DNA from 3 places in the Streptomyces marokkonensis genome. Region 3 is predicted to be linked to each of the others. Evidence: riboswitches for the same ligand, from Rfam matches in the RefSeq annotation. Region 3 holds a riboswitch; each other region holds the start of a gene.
What was found. A riboswitch is a leader RNA that binds a small molecule or an ion and turns the genes downstream of it on or off. The one in region 3 is predicted to bind cobalamin.
Positions count from the first base shown of each region.

Region 1: another riboswitch for cobalamin. It lies ahead of ABEA26_RS05405 (cobalamin biosynthesis protein); the one in region 3 lies ahead of ABEA26_RS28965 (ribonucleoside-diphosphate reductase subunit alpha).
Region 2: another riboswitch for cobalamin. It lies ahead of ABEA26_RS21985 (ABC transporter substrate-binding protein); the one in region 3 lies ahead of ABEA26_RS28965 (ribonucleoside-diphosphate reductase subunit alpha).

Region 1 covers NZ_BAABCQ010000014.1:19,133-24,862, forward strand. The annotation lists gene cobN (cobaltochelatase subunit CobN) at 1-801, opposite strand, end outside; gene ABEA26_RS05400 (cobyric acid synthase) at 798-2,330, opposite strand; gene ABEA26_RS05405 (cobalamin biosynthesis protein) at 2,327-3,304, opposite strand; cobalamin riboswitch at 3,412-3,549, opposite strand; gene ABEA26_RS05410 (hypothetical protein) at 3,778-3,999, opposite strand; gene ABEA26_RS05415 (inorganic phosphate transporter) at 4,037-5,278, opposite strand; gene ABEA26_RS05420 (class II aldolase/adducin family protein) at 5,503-5,730, shown strand, end outside.
Region 2 covers NZ_BAABCQ010000092.1:6,336-12,065, forward strand. The annotation lists gene ABEA26_RS21975 (ABC transporter ATP-binding protein) at 1-670, opposite strand, end outside; gene ABEA26_RS21980 (FecCD family ABC transporter permease) at 667-1,782, opposite strand; gene ABEA26_RS21985 (ABC transporter substrate-binding protein) at 1,779-2,804, opposite strand; cobalamin riboswitch at 2,853-2,973, opposite strand; gene ABEA26_RS21990 (hypothetical protein) at 2,933-3,805, opposite strand; gene ABEA26_RS21995 (ferric reductase-like transmembrane domain-containing protein) at 3,854-4,840, shown strand; cobalamin riboswitch at 4,867-5,055, shown strand; gene ABEA26_RS22000 ((2Fe-2S) ferredoxin domain-containing protein) at 5,098-5,505, shown strand; gene ABEA26_RS22005 ((2Fe-2S)-binding protein) at 5,541-5,730, shown strand, end outside.
Region 3 covers NZ_BAABCQ010000159.1:3,857-9,586, forward strand. The annotation lists gene ABEA26_RS28960 (ribonucleotide-diphosphate reductase subunit beta) at 1-725, opposite strand, end outside; gene ABEA26_RS28965 (ribonucleoside-diphosphate reductase subunit alpha) at 725-3,130, opposite strand; cobalamin riboswitch at 3,256-3,379, opposite strand; gene ABEA26_RS28970 (GNAT family N-acetyltransferase) at 3,455-3,961, opposite strand; gene mctP (monocarboxylate uptake permease MctP) at 4,045-5,655, opposite strand; gene ABEA26_RS28980 (DUF3311 domain-containing protein) at 5,652-5,730, opposite strand, start outside.

The DNA of each region.
Region 1 (5,730 bases), on a different contig from region 3:
GGAGAGGGCGGCGTCGGACGCCTCCCAGGCGGCGCGGGAGGAGGTGAGGCAGAGGCCTTGCAGGACCGGGACGTTCAGGTCGGCCAGCGCGCCGATGTCCCAGGCCTCCTCGTCGCCGCCCGCCGACGCCTGCGAGGCGTGCGTGCCGCCGGCCGCGAGGACGGTGGCGACCAGGGCGTCGGCCCGGCCCAGCAGCTCGTACAGTCCCGGGTCCGCGTCGCGCAGCGAACCGCAGTACACGGGCAGCGCGTTGGCGCCGTGCGCCTCGATCGCGTCGCACAGCGTGTCGACGAAGGCGGTGTTGCCGCTCAGCTGGTGGGCGCGGTAGAAGAGCACGCCGACCGTCGGGCGGCCGGACTCGACGGCCCGGGAGCCGTGGACGCCGAACTCCGGCATCTTCTCCGGCTCGTCGAATCCCTCGCCGGTCAGCAGCACCGTGTCCGACAGGAAGCGCGCCAGGTGCGTGAGGTTGGCGGGCCCGCCCTCGACGAGGTAGCGCAGCGCTTCGGCCACCACCCCGGCCGGCACCGACGACTCGGCCATCAGCTCGGCGTCCGGCACGCTTTCGCCGCCCAGCAGGACGGTCGGGACACCGGCGGCCTTCAGCGCGGCGAGCCCGTCCTCCCAGGCGCGCTTGCCGCCCAGCAGACGTACGACGGCGATGTCCGCGCCGTCGAGGAGCGCGGGCAGCTCCTCCGTCACGTCGACCCGGGTCGGGTTGCCGATCCGGTAGGCGGCGTCCGACGCGCGGGCCGCCAGCAGGTCCGTGTCGGCGGTCGACAACAACAACACTGTGCTCATGCGGGCGCTCCCGGTGGAATGAAGGGCAGTCCTTGTGGCGCGCCGGACTCGATGAGCCGCCACAGCGCGTCCGTGTCCGCGTGCTGTTCGATCAGGTCGCCGAGCCGGTCGAGCTGTTCCTCGCGCAGTGCGGCGAACGAGGTGTCGGGGGCCGGCACGAAGCGGCGGCCCGCGGCGGCGGCCACCTCGCGCAGGAACGCCCGCCGGAAGCCGTCCGACTCCAGCGAGCCGTGCCAGTGCGTGCCCCAGGTCTGGCCGACCCGGCAGCCCTCCGGGCTGTGTCCTTCGTCATCGGAGATGAAGGCCTCTCCGCCGAGGACCTCGGCGACCCCGTGGTGGATCTCGTACCCCTCTACGCGCTCGCCGAGGGCCTTTCCCATCGGGCGGGTGAGGGTCTTCTCGCGGGCGAACCGGACCCGCACGGGCAGCAGTCCGAGCCCGTCGACGAGCCCGGCACGCGACTCGACCTCGTCCTCGATGTGCTCGCCGAGCAGCTGGTAGCCGCCGCAGACGCCCAGCACGGGCCGCTGCTCGGCGGCCCTGCGGACGAGGGCGTCCGCCAGCCCCCGCTCCCGCAGCCACTCCAGCGCCCGCACCGTCCCGCGCGTGCCCGGCACGACCACGAGGTCCGCGTCCGCGAGCTCCTCCGGCCGGTCCACGAAGCGCACCACGACACCCGGTTCGGCGGCCAGCGCGTCCACGTCCGTGAAGTTGGACATCAGAGGGACGGCGCAGACGGCGACCCGCAGCACGTCCTCGCCGACGGGCGACGCGACGGCGGACTCCCGCACGGTCCCGCGCAGAGACACCCGCAGCCCGTCCTCCTCGTCGATACCGAGCCCGTGCCGGAAGGGCAGCACTCCGTACGTCCGCCGCCCGGTGAGGCCGTGGAGCATGTCGAGGCCCGGTTCCAGCAGCGACACGTCGCCCCGGAACTTGTTGACGAGGAACCCGGCGACCAGCGCCTGATCCTCGGGCGACAGCAGCGCCACCGTGCCGAAGAAGGAGGCGAAGACGCCCCCGCGGTCGATGTCGCCGACGACGAGGACGGGAAGTCCGGCACCCCGGGCGATCCCCATGTTCACGATGTCGGTGCGGCGCAGGTTGATCTCGGCGGGACTGCCCGCCCCCTCGCAGATCACCGCGTCGTACGTGCTCCGCAGCTCGGCCAGACAGTCGAGGACCGTGCCGAGCAACCGCTGCTGCCGGCCGCCGTGGTAGCCGCGGGCGCTCATCTCACCGACCGCCCGGCCGAGCAGCACGACCTGACTGCTGCGCTCGCCGCCCGGCTTGAGCAGCACCGGGTTCATCAGCGCGGTCGGCTCCACCCGGCATGCCTGGGCCTGCATGGCCTGCGCCCGCCCGATCTCGGCGCCCTCGCGGGTGACGAAGGAGTTGAGCGACATGTTCTGCGCCTTGAAGGGCGCGACCTTGACGCCCTGACGCACCAGCCAGCGGCAGATCCCGGCGGTGACGACGCTCTTGCCGGCGTCGGAGGTGGTGCCGGCGACGAGGAGGCCACCGCTCATGAGTCACGTCCCTTCGTGAGCGCCCGCGTGCCCGCCCGGCGGGCCAGCAGCCGCGCGCCCGCGCACACGCCCAGCGCCAGCCAGCCCACGCGCCGGGAGAGCCTCACCGCCCGTTCGATGTCGCCACGACCGGCCCGGACGGCGCGCCCCGAGGCCCCGTTGAGGACGGGCCGGTGCTCGACCCGCCCGCCGTAGGAGAGCGTTCCGCCCAGCCGCACGCCCAGGGCGCCCGCGAACGACGTCTCCACGGGACCGGCGTTGGGGCTCGGGTGCTGTGCGGCGTCGGCGCGCCAGGCGCGTACGGCACCCCGGGGATCGCCTCCGGCCGCGGTGGCCAGGACGGCGGTCAGCCGGGCGCCCGGCCAGCCGGCGAGGTCGTCGAGCCGGGCCGAGGCCCAGCCGTAGCGGCGGTACCTGGGCGACTTGTGGCCGACCATCGCGTCCAGAGTGTTCACCGCCCGGAAGCCCACCAGCCCCGGCACCCCGGCCACGGCGCCCCACACCAGGGCGCCCACCACCGCGTCCGAGGTGTTCTCGGCGACGGACTCCACGACGGCCCGGGCGATCCCGTCGGCGTCCAGCGCCTGCGGATCCCGGCCGCACAGGTGCGGCAGCCGCGTGCGGGCCGCCTCGACGTCGCCGGCCTCCAGGGCGCGGCCGATGGCGCTCGCCTCACGAGCGAGCGAGGTGCCGCCGACGACCGACCAGGTGGCCGCGGCGGTCAGTGCGACGGAGGCGGCGGGGGAGTGGCGTACGGAGCGGGTGGCGGCCAGCCCGAGGGCGGCGACGCCACCGGCGCACACGGCGGTGTGCAGCGCGCCCCAGCCCCGGTGGTCACGCCACAGCACCCGTTCCACGGCACCGGCGGCACGGCCGAACGCGGCGACCGGGTGTCCGCGGCGTGGATCGCCGAGGAGGAGGTCACCGAGAAGGCCGGCGGCGGCGCCGTACGCGAAGACGCGTTCGGCACGCACGGTTCAACCGGCCGTGGAGAGAGGGAGACGAAGAGTGTCGCTGGTGAGCCTGGAACGGCAGCCGCGCATGGCGATGGGTCCTCACTCAGGGTGTCCGCGCCCTGGTTGGAAGAAGTACGGCGATGAGAGTTCCTGGCTCCCGGGGATCGCTCCCCGGTCACAGTGGCGGGACCGCGCCGGATTCGCACCGGGCTTCCTCTCCTGTCGCCGCATTGGCTCCGGCAGTCCACCACGCACCGTCGACACCCGTCAACCTGGCGTTGACCTGCGGTGGGGGAGTGTGCGAAGGCCCACACGCCAAAGGCGCGCGCCGGCACGGGAAAAGGCGGGGCGCGGGAGGATTGGAGTCCGTTCCGCGCCCCGCCTCACTGGTGTGCGCCGAGGGTCAGGCGTCGTTCGTGGGCCGACACGTTCGCGCGTCGGGCGGCGTTCGTGCGTCGGGCGGCGCACGTGTGTCCGACGATGCTCGTGTGTCAGGCGACGATCAGGTATATCCCGTACGCCACCGCCGCCAGGCAGGCCGCGAAGCACGCGTACGCGCCGGTGACCGCGAGGGCCGCGGAGCCGCCCTGCTCGGCGGCCCGCTCCTGGCGGGAGAGGCCGACGATGCCGAGGGTGAACAGGCCCACCAGGGCCACGGTGGCCACGAGGCTGACCCCGAAGACGGAGCCGAGAGCTGCCCAGTCGATGTCCATGGAGGTTCTTCGCTTCCTTCGTACCCGGGGCGCGGGCTCAGACGGTGGTGGTGGCCGACGGGGCCTTGGAGTCGGGCGCGGAGGCCGGGGCGGAGGCCGCCAGGTCCTCGGTCACGCCCGCCGGGGGCGGGGAGACGGCGGCCATCGCCGTGGTCACCACGCCGGACGTGTCGGGCTCGTCGGTGTCGACGACGTTGGTGTGGTCGACGACCTCGCGCCGGGAGAGCTTCCAGATGGCGGCGCTGGAGGTGACCAGGAAGACCGCGACGAGGGCGGTGCCCCAGTCACCCAGGCCGCAGACCCACTCGGCGATCGCGGCGACCAGGGCCGCGGCCGGCAGGGTGAGACCCCAGGCCACGAACATCCGGGTGGCCGTGGACCAGCGCACCACGCCGCCCTTGCGGCCGAGGCCCGCACCCATCACCGCGCCGGAGACCGAGTGCGTGGTGGAGAGGGAGAAGCCGAGGTGGGAGGAGGCCAGGATGACCGTGGCGGCGCTGGTCTGGGCGGCGAAACCCTGCTGCGGCTGGAGGTCGGTCAGCCCCTTGCCCATGGTGCGGATGATGCGCCAGCCGCCGAGGTAGGTGCCGAGCGCGATGGCGACGCCCGCGGAGAGGATGACCCACATGGGCGGGTCGGAGTCGGGGGCGAGGGAGCCGCCGGCGACCAGGGCGAGGGTGATGATGCCCATCGTCTTCTGGGCGTCGTTGGTGCCGTGGGCCAGCGAGACCAGCCCGGCGGAGGCGATCTGCCCGGCGCGGTAGCCCTTCGCGGCGGCCTTGCCGTCGGCCTTGCGGCCGAGCTTGTACGTCAGCCGTGCGCCGAGCAACGCCGCGAGGCCCGCGACGAGCGGGGCGGCGAGGGCCGGGAGGAGCACCTTGGTGACGAGCGCGTCGCCGTTGACCGCGTCGACGCCCGCCGAGGCGACCGCGGCACCGATCAGGCCGCCCATGAGGGCGTGCGAGGAACTGGACGGGAGTCCGACCAGCCAGGTCAGCAGGTTCCAGAGGATCGCGCCGACCAGGGCGGCGAAGATGACCTCGGGGCGGATGCCGGTCTCGTCGACGAGACCTTTGGAGATCGTGTTGGCGACCTCCACGGAGAGGAAGGCGCCGACAAGGTTGAGGACGGCGGACATCGCCACCGCCACCTTGGGCTTGAGCGCACCGGTCGAAATGGTCGTTGCCATCGCGTTCGCGGTGTCGTGGAAACCGTTCGTGAAATCGAACGCGAGTGCGGTTACCACCACAATCGCGAGGATCAGCGAGAAGCTTTCCATTTACCCAGGCAATCGTTCGAGGTCATTGGCGCGTCGAACGTAGGTAACCAGAGTGAACGGAAGATGAACTGGGCCGGGCGTCACGGTGACCGGAACCGGCGCTACCGCCTCCCTCTGTGTGTCCGACCCGATGCTCTCCGGAGACGTGCCTGGCAGGATCGCCGCGCCGCCGGTCCGCGGCGGCGGGACCAGGGGCGCGGGGCGCCCGGGAGGAGGCGGTGACTGTGACGTATTCGGAGGCCGGACGCGTATGCGGGGGTGCGGAACGGGTCGGGGAGGCGGCCCGGGAGGCAGCCTGGGAGGCACTCGTCGCGACGGCCCGGCGCACGGTGGCGGACGGGCTGGTGGTCGGCACGTCCGGCAACGTCTCGGTGCGCGTCGACGACACGGTGCTGGTCACCCCTTCGGGTGTGTCCTACGACCGTCTGGCCCCGGACGACATGACCGGCGTC
Region 2 (5,730 bases), on a different contig from region 3:
CGACGGGCGGTCCGGAGGCGGTGACCTCACCGGCGCGCAGTACGTAGAGGCGGTCGCAGTAGTAGGCGGCCAGGTTGAGGTCGTGCAGGGCGAGCAGCACGGTGGCGGGCAGTCGGCGCAGGGCGCCGAGCACGGACAACTGGTGGCGGATGTCGAGGTGGTTGGTGGGTTCGTCAAGGACAAGGAGGGTGGGCTGCTGGGCGAGAGCGCGCGCGATGAGGACGCGCTGACGCTCGCCGCCGGAGAGCCGGTCGAAGGGGCGGTCGGCCAGGTGGACGGCGTCGACCGCGAGGAGTGCGGAGTCGATGAGTTCGGCGTCCTCTGGGGTGTCGCCGGCGAGGAGTCTTTTGTGCGGGGTGCGGCCCATGGCGACGACCTCGCGGACGGCGAGGTCGAAGTCGGCTGCCGAGTCCTGGACCACCGCCGCCACGGTGCGGGCCAGTTGTCGCACCGGTAGCGACCAGGCGTCGCCGCCGTCGACGCGGACCTGGCCGGTGTCGGGGCGCAGGACGCGGTAGACGGTGCGCAGGAGGCTGGACTTGCCGCTGCCGTTGGGGCCCACGAGCCCGATGGTCTCGCCCGGGCGGGCGGTCAGGGAGACGTCGCGCACCAGGTGGCGGGCTCCGGCGGTGAGCGTGACGCCGTCGACGTCCAGTGCGGTCGCGGTCATGCCACTCCTCGGTCGGTGCCGCGCCGGGCGTCGCGGCGCATCAGCCACAGGAAGAACGGTCCGCCGCACAGGGCCGTGAGGACACCGACGGGTATCTCCATCGGGGCGGCGACCGTCCGTGCGGTGATGTCGGCCCAGAGGAGGAAGACCGCTCCGCCGAGTGCCGCTGTCGGCAGGACCCTGCGGTGGTCGCCGCCGACGAACAGGCGCACGATGTGGGGCATCATCAGGCCGACGAAGCCGATCGGTCCGGCCGCCGCGACCAGCACGCCCGTGACGAGGGAGAGCAGCACGAACAGCCGGGCGCGGAACCGGGCCACGTCCAGACCCATGGTGGTCGCCGCTTCTTCGCCGGCCAGCAGCAGGTTCAGGTTGCGGGCCTGCGCCATGAGGACGCCGACACCGAGCAGCAGGGCGGTGCTGGGCAGCCACAGCGTGCCCCAGTTGACCCCGCCCAGGCCGCCGAGGGTCCAGGCGAGGACCGCGCGGGCCTCGTTGCCCCGGTCGGTGGTGAGCAGCAGCAGATCGAGGACGGCCGTGAGCACCGCCGCGATCGCCACCCCGGACAGCACCAGCCGCGATGAGGTGATGCGTCCGCCGGTGCGGGCGGTGGCGTACACGAGCAGGAGTGCGCCCAGGGCGCCCACGAAGGCGGCCACCGACAGGGAGAGGGGCCCGAAGAGGGTGACGCCGAACACGATCACCGAGACCGCGCCGAGCGACGCCCCGGAGGAGACGCCGAGCAGGTACGGCTCTGCGAGAGGGTTCCGCACCAGGGCCTGCAGCGCGGTGCCGATCACCGCCAGGCCGGCGCCGGTGACCGCACCGAGCAGCACCCGCGGCGCCCGCACGTCCACCACGATGGTCTCCCGGGCTCTTGACCAGTCCGGTTCCTGCCAGTCGGCGCCCAGCGCGTGCGTCACGATGCCCCACACCTGGCCCGGCGGTACATGTACGGAGCCGATCGCGAGGCCCGCCGTGGCGGAGACGACGAGCAACGCGGTGAGCACCAGCAGTGTGACGGCCAGCCGCGTACGGCCTGTTCCCGAGCCGGTGGCGTCTTGCCGTTGCACCGTCCGTTCGGCGTGCGCGCCGGTGGCGGCCTGAGTCACCGGAAGCTCTTCGGGTGCAGCCCGCGGGCCAGGTCCTCGACCGCGTAGGCCGAGCGGATGCCGACCAGGGTGGCGGTCAGCGGCAGGACGACGAACCGCTTGTTCCTGACGGCGGGTACGTCGGCGAGCGCGGGCTGGGAGAGCAGGAACTTCTTCTTCTCCTCGACGCTTTCGGCACCGGCGTAGTCATAGATGGCGATGACTTCCGGCTTGCGCTCGACGACCTGCTCCCAGGAGACGTCACCGAAGACGTCGTCGAGGCCGGTGAAGACGTTGTCGCCGCCGGCCAGCCGGATCAGTTCGGTGCCCAGGCTCTTGCCGCCCGCGGTGAAGGCGCTTTTGTCGCCGCTGTCGTAGACGAAGACGGGCACCTCGGGCTCGCCTTCGACCTTGCCGGCGGCCTTGCCGACGCGGCCTTCGAGGTCGGCGACCAGTTCGTCGGCCCGGTCCGGGACACCGAAGATCGTGCCGATGGTGCGGATCTCGGCGTAGGTGTCCTTCATCGTCACCCGCTTATCGCCGCAGTACTCGCGATTGAGGTAGGTGTCGATGCCGACGTCGGCGAACGCCTCGCGGGAGCGGCCCTCGTTCTCGTCGAAGGCGCTGCCGTAGCCGCCGAGGACGAGGTCGGGTTCGGCGTCCAGGACGGTCTCGAAGGACGGTTCCCTCTCCGCCAGTTCCGGGACGGACTCGTAGTCCTTCTTCAGCTCGGGCAGGACGGCGGAGTCGGGGAAGGCCGTTCCGACCAGGCGGTCCTTCAGGCCGAGGGCGAGCATGAGCTCGGCCGGGTGCTGGTGGATGGTGACCACCCGCGACGGCGGCCTGTCGTACGTCGTCTTCACACCGCAGTTGTCGATCGTGACCGGGAAGCCCGCGGGCACGGCCGCGCCGGCCTTCGCGTCCCCACGGCTCTCGTCGGACGAACCGCAGCCGGCGGTCAGCAGCACTGACGTGAGAGACACGGCAGCGGCCGTGGCACGAAGGAACCCGCGCGTGCGGGCAGGGGTGAACAGCTGGGACACGTGAAGCCTCCTGGAGTCCGCGCTCCTTGGGACGGGCCCGCGACGGACCAGTGTCCTGACTCCCGGATCGACGTTCCCTCCGCCTTCCCGCGCCGTGCGCAGTGGCATGTCGGAGGGGCGCTCCCCGGTCACAGTGGCGGGACCGTGCCGGATTCGCACCGGCTTCCTGTCTCCCGTCGCGGCGATGACCAGGTGATCCTACGTTCCTCCGAGCCGGCGGCGAAAGGGCGTGCGGGCCGGCCGTACGCCCCGCGCCTTCGGCACGCTTCGCGCGGTGGGGTGCGTCCCGCCCCGCCGGTTCCGGACAGCCGTGCGTGTCCCGCTGTGACCGCGAGGAACAGCGCCGTGACGGCCGCGAACAGCCGGCCGGGCGAGGGCAGGACGAATGGTCCGGCGATGGGCGGGCCGACCGCCGTCCCGGCGTTGAGTGTCGCGTTGCCCGCCGACAGGAACGCCGGACGGCGCTCGTCGTCGACGCCGTGCACGAGGTACGCCTTGTTGGCGGGCAGGTGGAGCGCGACACCGCAGCACGTCAGGACCAGCGCCCGGATCGCGAGGACCGGGTACCAGGCGGGTGTTCCCGGCATGTCGGCGAGCCGGTCGAGCCCATTGACGCCGGTGAACACCCCGGGGGCGGCAGGGTAGCCGAGAACAGAGGCGAGGGCCGGACCGCCGGGGCAGTCCGCGTCCATCGGACCGGGGCGGCGACCGAGCGCGGACTCGATCATCGCCTCGTACGCGTTGACGCCGAGCACCCGGCACAGACCCTCCCCGACCAGCGCACCCCCGATGCGGGGATTGACCTCCACCACTTCCGGGCCGTCGGCGGTCAGCACGAACTCCACGTGAGCGAACCGGTCGGTGCAGTCGATGGCGGCGAGCACCCGATCGAGCCGGCTCTCCAGCGATGTCCGCGTGTCCCCTGTGCAGGTGTCGTGGCGGCTCTGGCTGGATATCACCTCTGAGGATCGCTGCCCCATCAGCCAGACTTGCTGCCTCACGACACATGCGCACCGCTGCCGCGGTGGCCCGTGCCCGGGAGGCCCCTGATGACGTCAGAAGCGAGGCCGGACGAAGACGGGGCAGAAGCGCCGCCCGGGCGGGGACGGCCCCCCGGGGACCGCGTCGCGCTGCGCGGCGATCTGCGCTCCGCCCTGCCGGACGCCTCCGCGGCGGTGGTGGTCACGGCGCTCGTGTTCGCGTTCTTGTGGGCGCGCATGGAGTCGGGTGCTTCGGACACCGTCGCGGTCATGCCGTTCATGGACGATGCCGGCACCTACTGGATGTACCTGCTCAGCCAGGCGTTCGGATGGTCGGGACTGCTGTGGGCCTGGGGCACGGTCATGCTCGGTCTGCTGCTGTCGGGGCCACGCCCTGCCCGGCTGCCGGTCTCCCGGCAGGTACTGGAGCGCTGGCACCGCACCACGAGTCTGACGACGATGGCGCTGATGTTCGCCCACGCGCTCATGTTCGCGGCGGAACTCGTGCGCTACGAGACGAAGGTGGACTGGGCCGAGCGGCTGTGGGTGGGCTTCGCCGACAGCTTCGTCCCTGGCTGGTACGACTCCGGAACCGGCCGGATCGCCATCCCGCTCGGGCAGGGCGCCCTGTACCTGGCGATTCCGCTGGGGCTGCTGTTCTACGTCCGGCACCGCATCGGAGCGAACACCTGGCGGCGGCTGCACCGTTTCGTGATCGTCGTCTACGTGCTGAGCGTGTGGCATACGCTCCTGTACGGAACCAACGTCTGGTACGGGGAATGGCCGCGCACTGTCCTGTGGCTGCTGCAAGTACCCGTCGCGGGGCTGCTGTTGCTGCGTCTGCTGAGACCTGCCCGGCGGGCTGAACGGCTGGGCTCGCCGAAGGGAGGCATGGGCGCGGCCCGCCCGGCCTGGTGGGCGCGTGCGGTCGGACGCGTCGTCGCCGGAGCCGTCATCGTCGGGTTGGTCATCGTGGTGGTGTCCGGCCGCGACGGCGGACGGGACCGCCCGACCCATCCGCCCGCGACGGCCCCGCACTCCCAGGAGACGGACTGAGGGCCGGCACCGGTCGGTTGGCACGGCGTCCCGGGGTGGGATGATGTCCGGCGACAAGGCGACGGCGGAACGAGGAAGCCGGTGTGAAACCGGCGCGGTCCCGCCACTGTGATCGGCGAGCGCGTCCCGACAGGCCACTGCCCGGCAGCGGGCGGGAAGGCCGGGACGAGCATCGACCCGAGAGCCAGGAGACTCACGCGGTCGCCTCCTCGACGGACCACCGGGGCGGAGCTCCCCGGAGAGAGGGACGGCACCGCATGCTCGCAACGCCGACCGGACGAACGACTCACGACGCGAGGGCCGAAGCGGGGGCCGGCAAGGTGCCGTGCCGCATCGTCGTGTGCCGCGACTGCTGCTGCGGCAGCCCCAAAGTGACCGGCGTCGACCACACGGCCCAGACCGAACGCCTGCGCACCGCGGCACCGGTACGCGTCTCCGACTGCCTCGACGTCTGCGACCAGGCCAACGTCATCGTCGTACTGCCTTCAGCCGAGGGCAGGGTGGCCGGTGCCCGTCCCGTCTGGCTGGGGCTGGTCAACGACCCGGACGCGACCGAGGACATCGCCGCCTGGGCACGCGCGGGCGGCCCCGGCGTGGCACCGTTGCCGGACATCCTCGACCTGTACGCCATCACGCCGCCGCGGCGACGGCGTACGGCCTCCTGACCGTACGGACGGAAGCCGGAGGGAGGACAAAAGCCGTGCACGGAGCCCGGGCCTCGACGGCGTCCGTTGCCGCCGCCCTGCACGACGTGGCCGGCCTCGACGGCTTCTTCGCCCTGCAGGTCGGCGGACCGGACGACGGCTGGCATCCGGTCGCCCGCTCCTATGCCGCGGGTTTCACCGACCTCGCCGCAGCCGTCGCACGCCGCCACCGCACTCCGGAGCCAC
Region 3 (5,730 bases):
TGCCGCTCGAGCGCGTCGTCGAACAGCTCCGGTTCCTCCTTGCGCACGGTGTCGACGACGTCGAAGGCGAAGGACATGTGCATCGTCTCGTCCCGGAACACCCAGTTGGTGCCGGTGGCCAGGCCGTGCAGCAGGCCCCGGCTGCGGAACCAGTAGACGTAGGCGAAGGCACCGTAGAAGAACAGTCCCTCGATGCACGCGGCGAAGCAGATGAGGTTGAGCAGGAAACGGCGGCGGTCGGCCGTGGTCTCCAGCCGGTCGATCGACTCGACCGAGTCCATCCACTTGAAGCAGAATCCGGCCTTCTCGCGGATCGAGGCGATGTTCTCGACCGCCGCGAAGGCCGCGTTGCGGTCCTGAGGGTCGGGCAGATAGGTGTCCAGCAGAGTCAGGTAGAACTGGACGTGCACGGCCTCCTCGAACAGCTGCCGGCTCAGGTACAGCCGCGCCTCCGGGGAGTTGATGTGCTTGTAGAGCGTGAGCACCAGGTTGTTCGCGACGATCGAGTCACCGGTGGCGAAGAAGGCCACCAGCCGGCCGATCAGGTGCTGCTCCTCGGGGCTCAGCTTCTCCAGGTCGGTGACGTCCGAGTGGAGGTCGACCTCCTCCACGTGCCAGGTGTTCTTGATGGCGTCCCGGTACCGTTCGTAGAAGTCCGGGTAGCGCATGGGGCGCAGCGTCAGTTCGAAGCCCGGGTCGAGCAGGTTCTTCGTGTTCTCGTTCATTACTGACAGGCCTCGCAGGACTCGGGGTTTTCCAGGGAGCAGGCGACCGCGTCGGGGGCGGGGGCGGCCTGCGCGGGGACGGTGGTCCGGGCGGCGGCGCGAGCGATGCGGGTTGCCGGGCGCGAACGCAGGTAGTAGGTGGTCTTCAGGCCCTGCTTCCAGGCGTACGCGTACATCGAGGAGAGCTTCCCGATGGTCGGCGTCTCCAGAAACAGGTTCAGCGACTGGGCCTGGTCGAGGTACGGGGTGCGGGCGGCAGCCATGTCGATCAGTCCGCGCTGCGGGATCTCCCAGGCGGTGCGGTACAGCGCGCGGACCTCCTCGGGGATCCAGCCGAAGCCCTGCACCGAGCCGTTCGCCTCGCGCAGCGCCTCGCGGGTGCGGGCGTCCCACACGCCGAGCCGCTTGAGGTCGTCCACCAGGTACGAGTTGACCTGGAGGAACTCGCCGGACAGCGTCTCGCGCTTGAACAGGTTGGACACCTGCGGCTCGATGCACTCGTAGGCGCCCGCGATGGAGGCGATGGTGGCGGTCGGCGCGATGGCCAGGAGCAGGGAGTTGCGCAGGCCGGTCGTGGCGACGCGCTGGCGCAGGGCCGCCCAGCGCTCGGGCCAGGTGGGCTCGACGCCGTAGTGGTCGGGGTGCAGCACGCCCCGGGCGGTACGGGTCTTCTCCCAGGCCGGCGCGGGGCCGCGGCGCTCGGCGAGGCCGGCGGACGTCTCGTACGCGGCGAGCATGATCCGCTCGGCGATGCGGGTGGAAAGGGTCTTCGCCTCGGCCGAGTCGAAGGGCAGGCGCAGCTGGAAGAAGACGTCCTGGAGGCCCATCGCGCCCAGGCCCACCGGGCGCCAGCGGGCGTTGGAACGCCCCGCCTGCTCGGTCGGGTAGAAGTTGATGTCGACCACCCGGTCCAGGAAGGTGACGGCGGTGCGGACGGTGGCGTCCAGGCGCTCCCAGTCGATGTCCTGGGAGTCCGGGTCCACGAACGCGCCCAGGTTCACCGAGCCCAGGTTGCAGACCGCCGTCTCCCCGTCGTCGGTGACCTCCAGGATCTCCGTGCAGAGGTTGGAGGAGTGGACGACGTGGCCCGGCTCGGCGGTCTGGTTGGCGGTGCGGTTGGCGGTGTCCTTGAAGGTCATCCAGCCCTGGCCGGTCTGCGCGAGGGTGCGCATCATGCGGCCGTACAGCTCACGGGCGGGGAGGGTCCTGCGGGCCAGACCCGCGGCTTCGGCCTCGCGGTAGGCGGCGTCGAACTCCTCGCCCCACAGGTCCGTCAGCGCGGGCACGTCGACGGGGGAGAACAGCGACCACTGTCCGTCGGTGTCCACCCGGCGCATGAACTCGTCGGGGACCCAGTGCGCCAGGTTCAGGTTGTGGGTGCGGCGGGCGTCCTCGCCGGTGTTGTCCCGCAGCTCCAGGAACTCCTCGATGTCCGCGTGCCAGGTCTCCAGGTACACCGCCGCCGCGCCCTTGCGCCGGCCGCCCTGGTTCACGGCGGCGACCGAGGCGTCCAGCGTCTTCAGGAACGGCACGATGCCGTTGGAATGCCCGTTGGTGCCGCGGATCAGCGATCCCCGGGCGCGGACACGGGAGTAGGCGATGCCGATGCCGCCGGCGTGCTTGGAGAGGCGGGCGACCTGGTGGAGCCGGTCGTAGAGGGAGTCCAGCTCGTCCTTGGGGGAGTCCAGCAGGTAGCAGGACGACATCTGGGCGTGCCGGGTCCCCGAGTTGAACAGGGTGGGGGAGGAAGGCAGGTAGTCCAGGCGGCTCATCAGCGCGTAGAGCGCGGCCACTTCGTCGAACGACCGTACGGTGTCGTCCTCGGCGAGCCCGGCGGCGACGCGCAGCAGGAAGTGCTGGGGCGTCTCGACGGGCCTGCGGGTGAGCGGGTGCCGGAGCAGGTAGCGGCTGTGCAGGGTGCGCAGCCCGAAGTAGCCGAAGCGGTCGTCGGCGGCCGGGTCGACCAGCGCGTCCAGGCGGTCCGCGTGCGACCGGACGAACTCGGCGGTGCGGTCGGCGATCAGGCCCTCGCGGTGGCCGGTGGCGACCGACTCGGTGAAGCTGGTGACGCCCTGGGAGGCGGCCTCGGCGCGGATGCCGATGGTCAGCAGCCGGGCGGCCAGCCGGGAGTAGACCGGGTCCTCGGAGATCAGACCGGCTGCCGCCTCGGTGGCGAGCTCGCGCAGCTCGGACTCGTCCGCGTGGGCGGACCGGCCGCGCAGTGCGGCGGCGGCGACCCGGCCGGGGTCGGCGCCGGGGAGGTCGGCGGTCAGCCCGGTCAGGGTCCGCAGCAGGGCGGCACCGGGGCCGTCGGACTCCCCGGTCGCCGGGGCCACCGGGGTCCTTGGGGTTGCTGAGGTCGTCACCGGGGTCGCTGAAACCGGGTCGGCTGGCGCGATGGTCACGTGGGGGCACTCCCTCGCTCGGCACGGGGCCTGGCGGAGGGCAGGGGGCAGCTCACGAGCGCACGCGGCGTCGCGTCCACCGGCCCACTCCACGAGGCCCGGACGTCATGGCACCCGGACCGGGACGGCCGGGCGCACTGTCGACAGGTCCTCGGACTGGACTCGCGCACATGAGCGCACAAGTACACCGTTGCGGGACAGTTCCGGATTCGCACCGGATTCCCCTGCGGCGACAGCGAGCATGAGCATACATCTTGTGCCGGGTTCGGCGAACGCCCCCCAGATGTTGTGTCGCGGAGGGATCGTCGAGAAGTGGTGCAGGTGTCAGAGCGTCATTTCGTAGGCGAGGAGCGTGATGTCGTCGAGCTCCGGCAGCGGGTTCCAGTCGCGGTCGGGGGTGCGGGTGAAGCCCAGTCGTGCGTAGAGACGGTGGGCGGTGCGCATGGTGCGCTGGGTCGACAGCACGACGCGCGCGCAGCGCTCGACGGCCCGGGACCGGTCGACGCAGGCCCGTACGAGGGCCTCGCCCACCCCGCGTCCGCGTGCCTCGCGGGCGACGGCGAGCATCCGTATCTCGGCCTCGCCGGTCCGGGCGACGTCGGCCATCGGGCCACCGGACGGCACGAAGGTCACGCCGCCGAGCACCCGGCCGTCCGCCGCCGCGACCAGCACCTCGGCGGCCGCCGCGCGCTTCGCCACGTCCCTCAGCTCACCGAGGTACGCGTCGTCCTCGCCGAAGTCGAGGAGGCCGTCGCGAAGATAGGCCCGCGCGGTGATCTCACCGAGGGTGCCGTACTCGTCCGTCGCCGCCTGCCGGATCACGAAGTCCATGACGCCGAGTGTGCCGGACGGGTACGACAACGGGCCGCCGGATTTCTCCGACGGCCCGCCGCGTACCGGTCGCGTACCGCAGGTCAGTGCGAGGTACCCGCCGTGGCCGGCGGCAGCTCCGTCTCGACGCCCGGGTCGCCGGCGTCCGCCGTGTAGTCGCCCGGCTTCGTCTCGTCGACGCCGTCGGGCGCCTTGAAGGCCCTCATGACGAAGGTCAGGACCACGGTGACCAGGACGTTCAGCACGAAGGCGGTGAGGCCGATGTAGCCGATCTCGCCGATGCCGGGGATCTCCTTCGAGGAGCCGCCGAAGTGCTTCTGCGTCGGCGAGGCGACACCGTACGCGGCGACCGTGCCGTAGACCATGCCGACCGCCCAGCCGCCGAGCAGCGCCCAGCGGTGGAACCAGCGGGTGAACAGGCCGCCGACCAGGGCCGGGAAGGTCTGCAGGATCCAGATGCCGCCGAGCAGCTGGAAGTTGATCGCGACCGTCTTGTCCATGCCGAGGACGAAGACCAGCGCACCTACCTTCACCAGCAGGGACGTCAGCTTGGAGACCTTCGTCTCCTGGGCCGGGGTGGCGTCCGGCTTGATGAAGTCCTTGTAGATGTTGCGGGTGAAGAGGTTCGCGGCGGCGATCGACATGATCGCCGCCGGGACCAGGGCCCCGATGCCGATCGCCGCGAAGGCCACGCCGGCGAACCAGTCCGGGAACATGTTCTCGAACAGCTGGGGGATCGCCAGCTGCCCGTTCTTCACCTGCACGCCCGCCGCGATCGCCATGAAGCCCAGCAGCGCGAGCAGGCCCAGCATCAGCGAGTACAGCGGCAGGATGGTGGTGTTGCGCCGGATCACCTCACGGCTGCGCGAGGACAGCGTCGCGGTGATCGAGTGTGGGTACATGAAGAGCGCGAGCGCCGAGCCGAGCGCCAGGGTGGCGTACGTCCACTGGCCGCCGTGGTCCGGCACCAGTCCGCCGTTGCCCGACTCGGTGAACTTGTCGTTCGCCGCGGCGAAGATGTCGTCGAAGCCGCCGAGCTTGATCGGGATGTAGATGATGGCCACCGCGATCACGATGTAGATCAGCGTGTCCTTGACGAACGCGATCAGCGCGGGCGCGCGCAGCCCCGACGAGTACGTGTACGCGGCCAGCACGCCGAAGGCGATCAGCAGGGGCAGGTCCTTGACGAACCAGTTGGTGTCCTCGCCGCCGCCGACGCCCATCACGTCCAGCACGGCCTGGATGCCGACCAACTGGAGCGCGATGTACGGCATCGTGGCCAGGATGCCGGTCACGGCGACTGCCAGCGACAGCCCTTTCGAGCCGAACCGGCCGCGCACGAAGTCCGAGGTCGTCACGTACCCGTGCTTGTGGGAGACCGACCACAGCCGCGGCAGGAAGGTGAAGATCAGGGGGTAGACCAGGATCGTGTACGGCACCGCGAAGAAGCCGGCCGCGCCCGCCGCGTAGATCGCCGCCGGTACGGCCACGAAGGTGTACGCGGTGTACAGGTCGCCGCCCAGCAGGAACCAGGTGACCCAGGTGCCGAACGAGCGGCCGCCCAGGCCCCACTCGTCGAGGCTCTGGTCGTTCGCGGCCCGGCGCCAGCGGGCGGCCAGGAAGCCCATGGCCGTGACGGCGACGAAGAAGAAGATGAAGACGGCGAGTGCGACGCCGTTGACGCCGTCGTTCACTTGGCGCCGCCTTCCCGGCGGGCGCGCTGGTCACGCTGCCACAGCTTGTAGGCGATCACCGTGAGCACGGTGGAG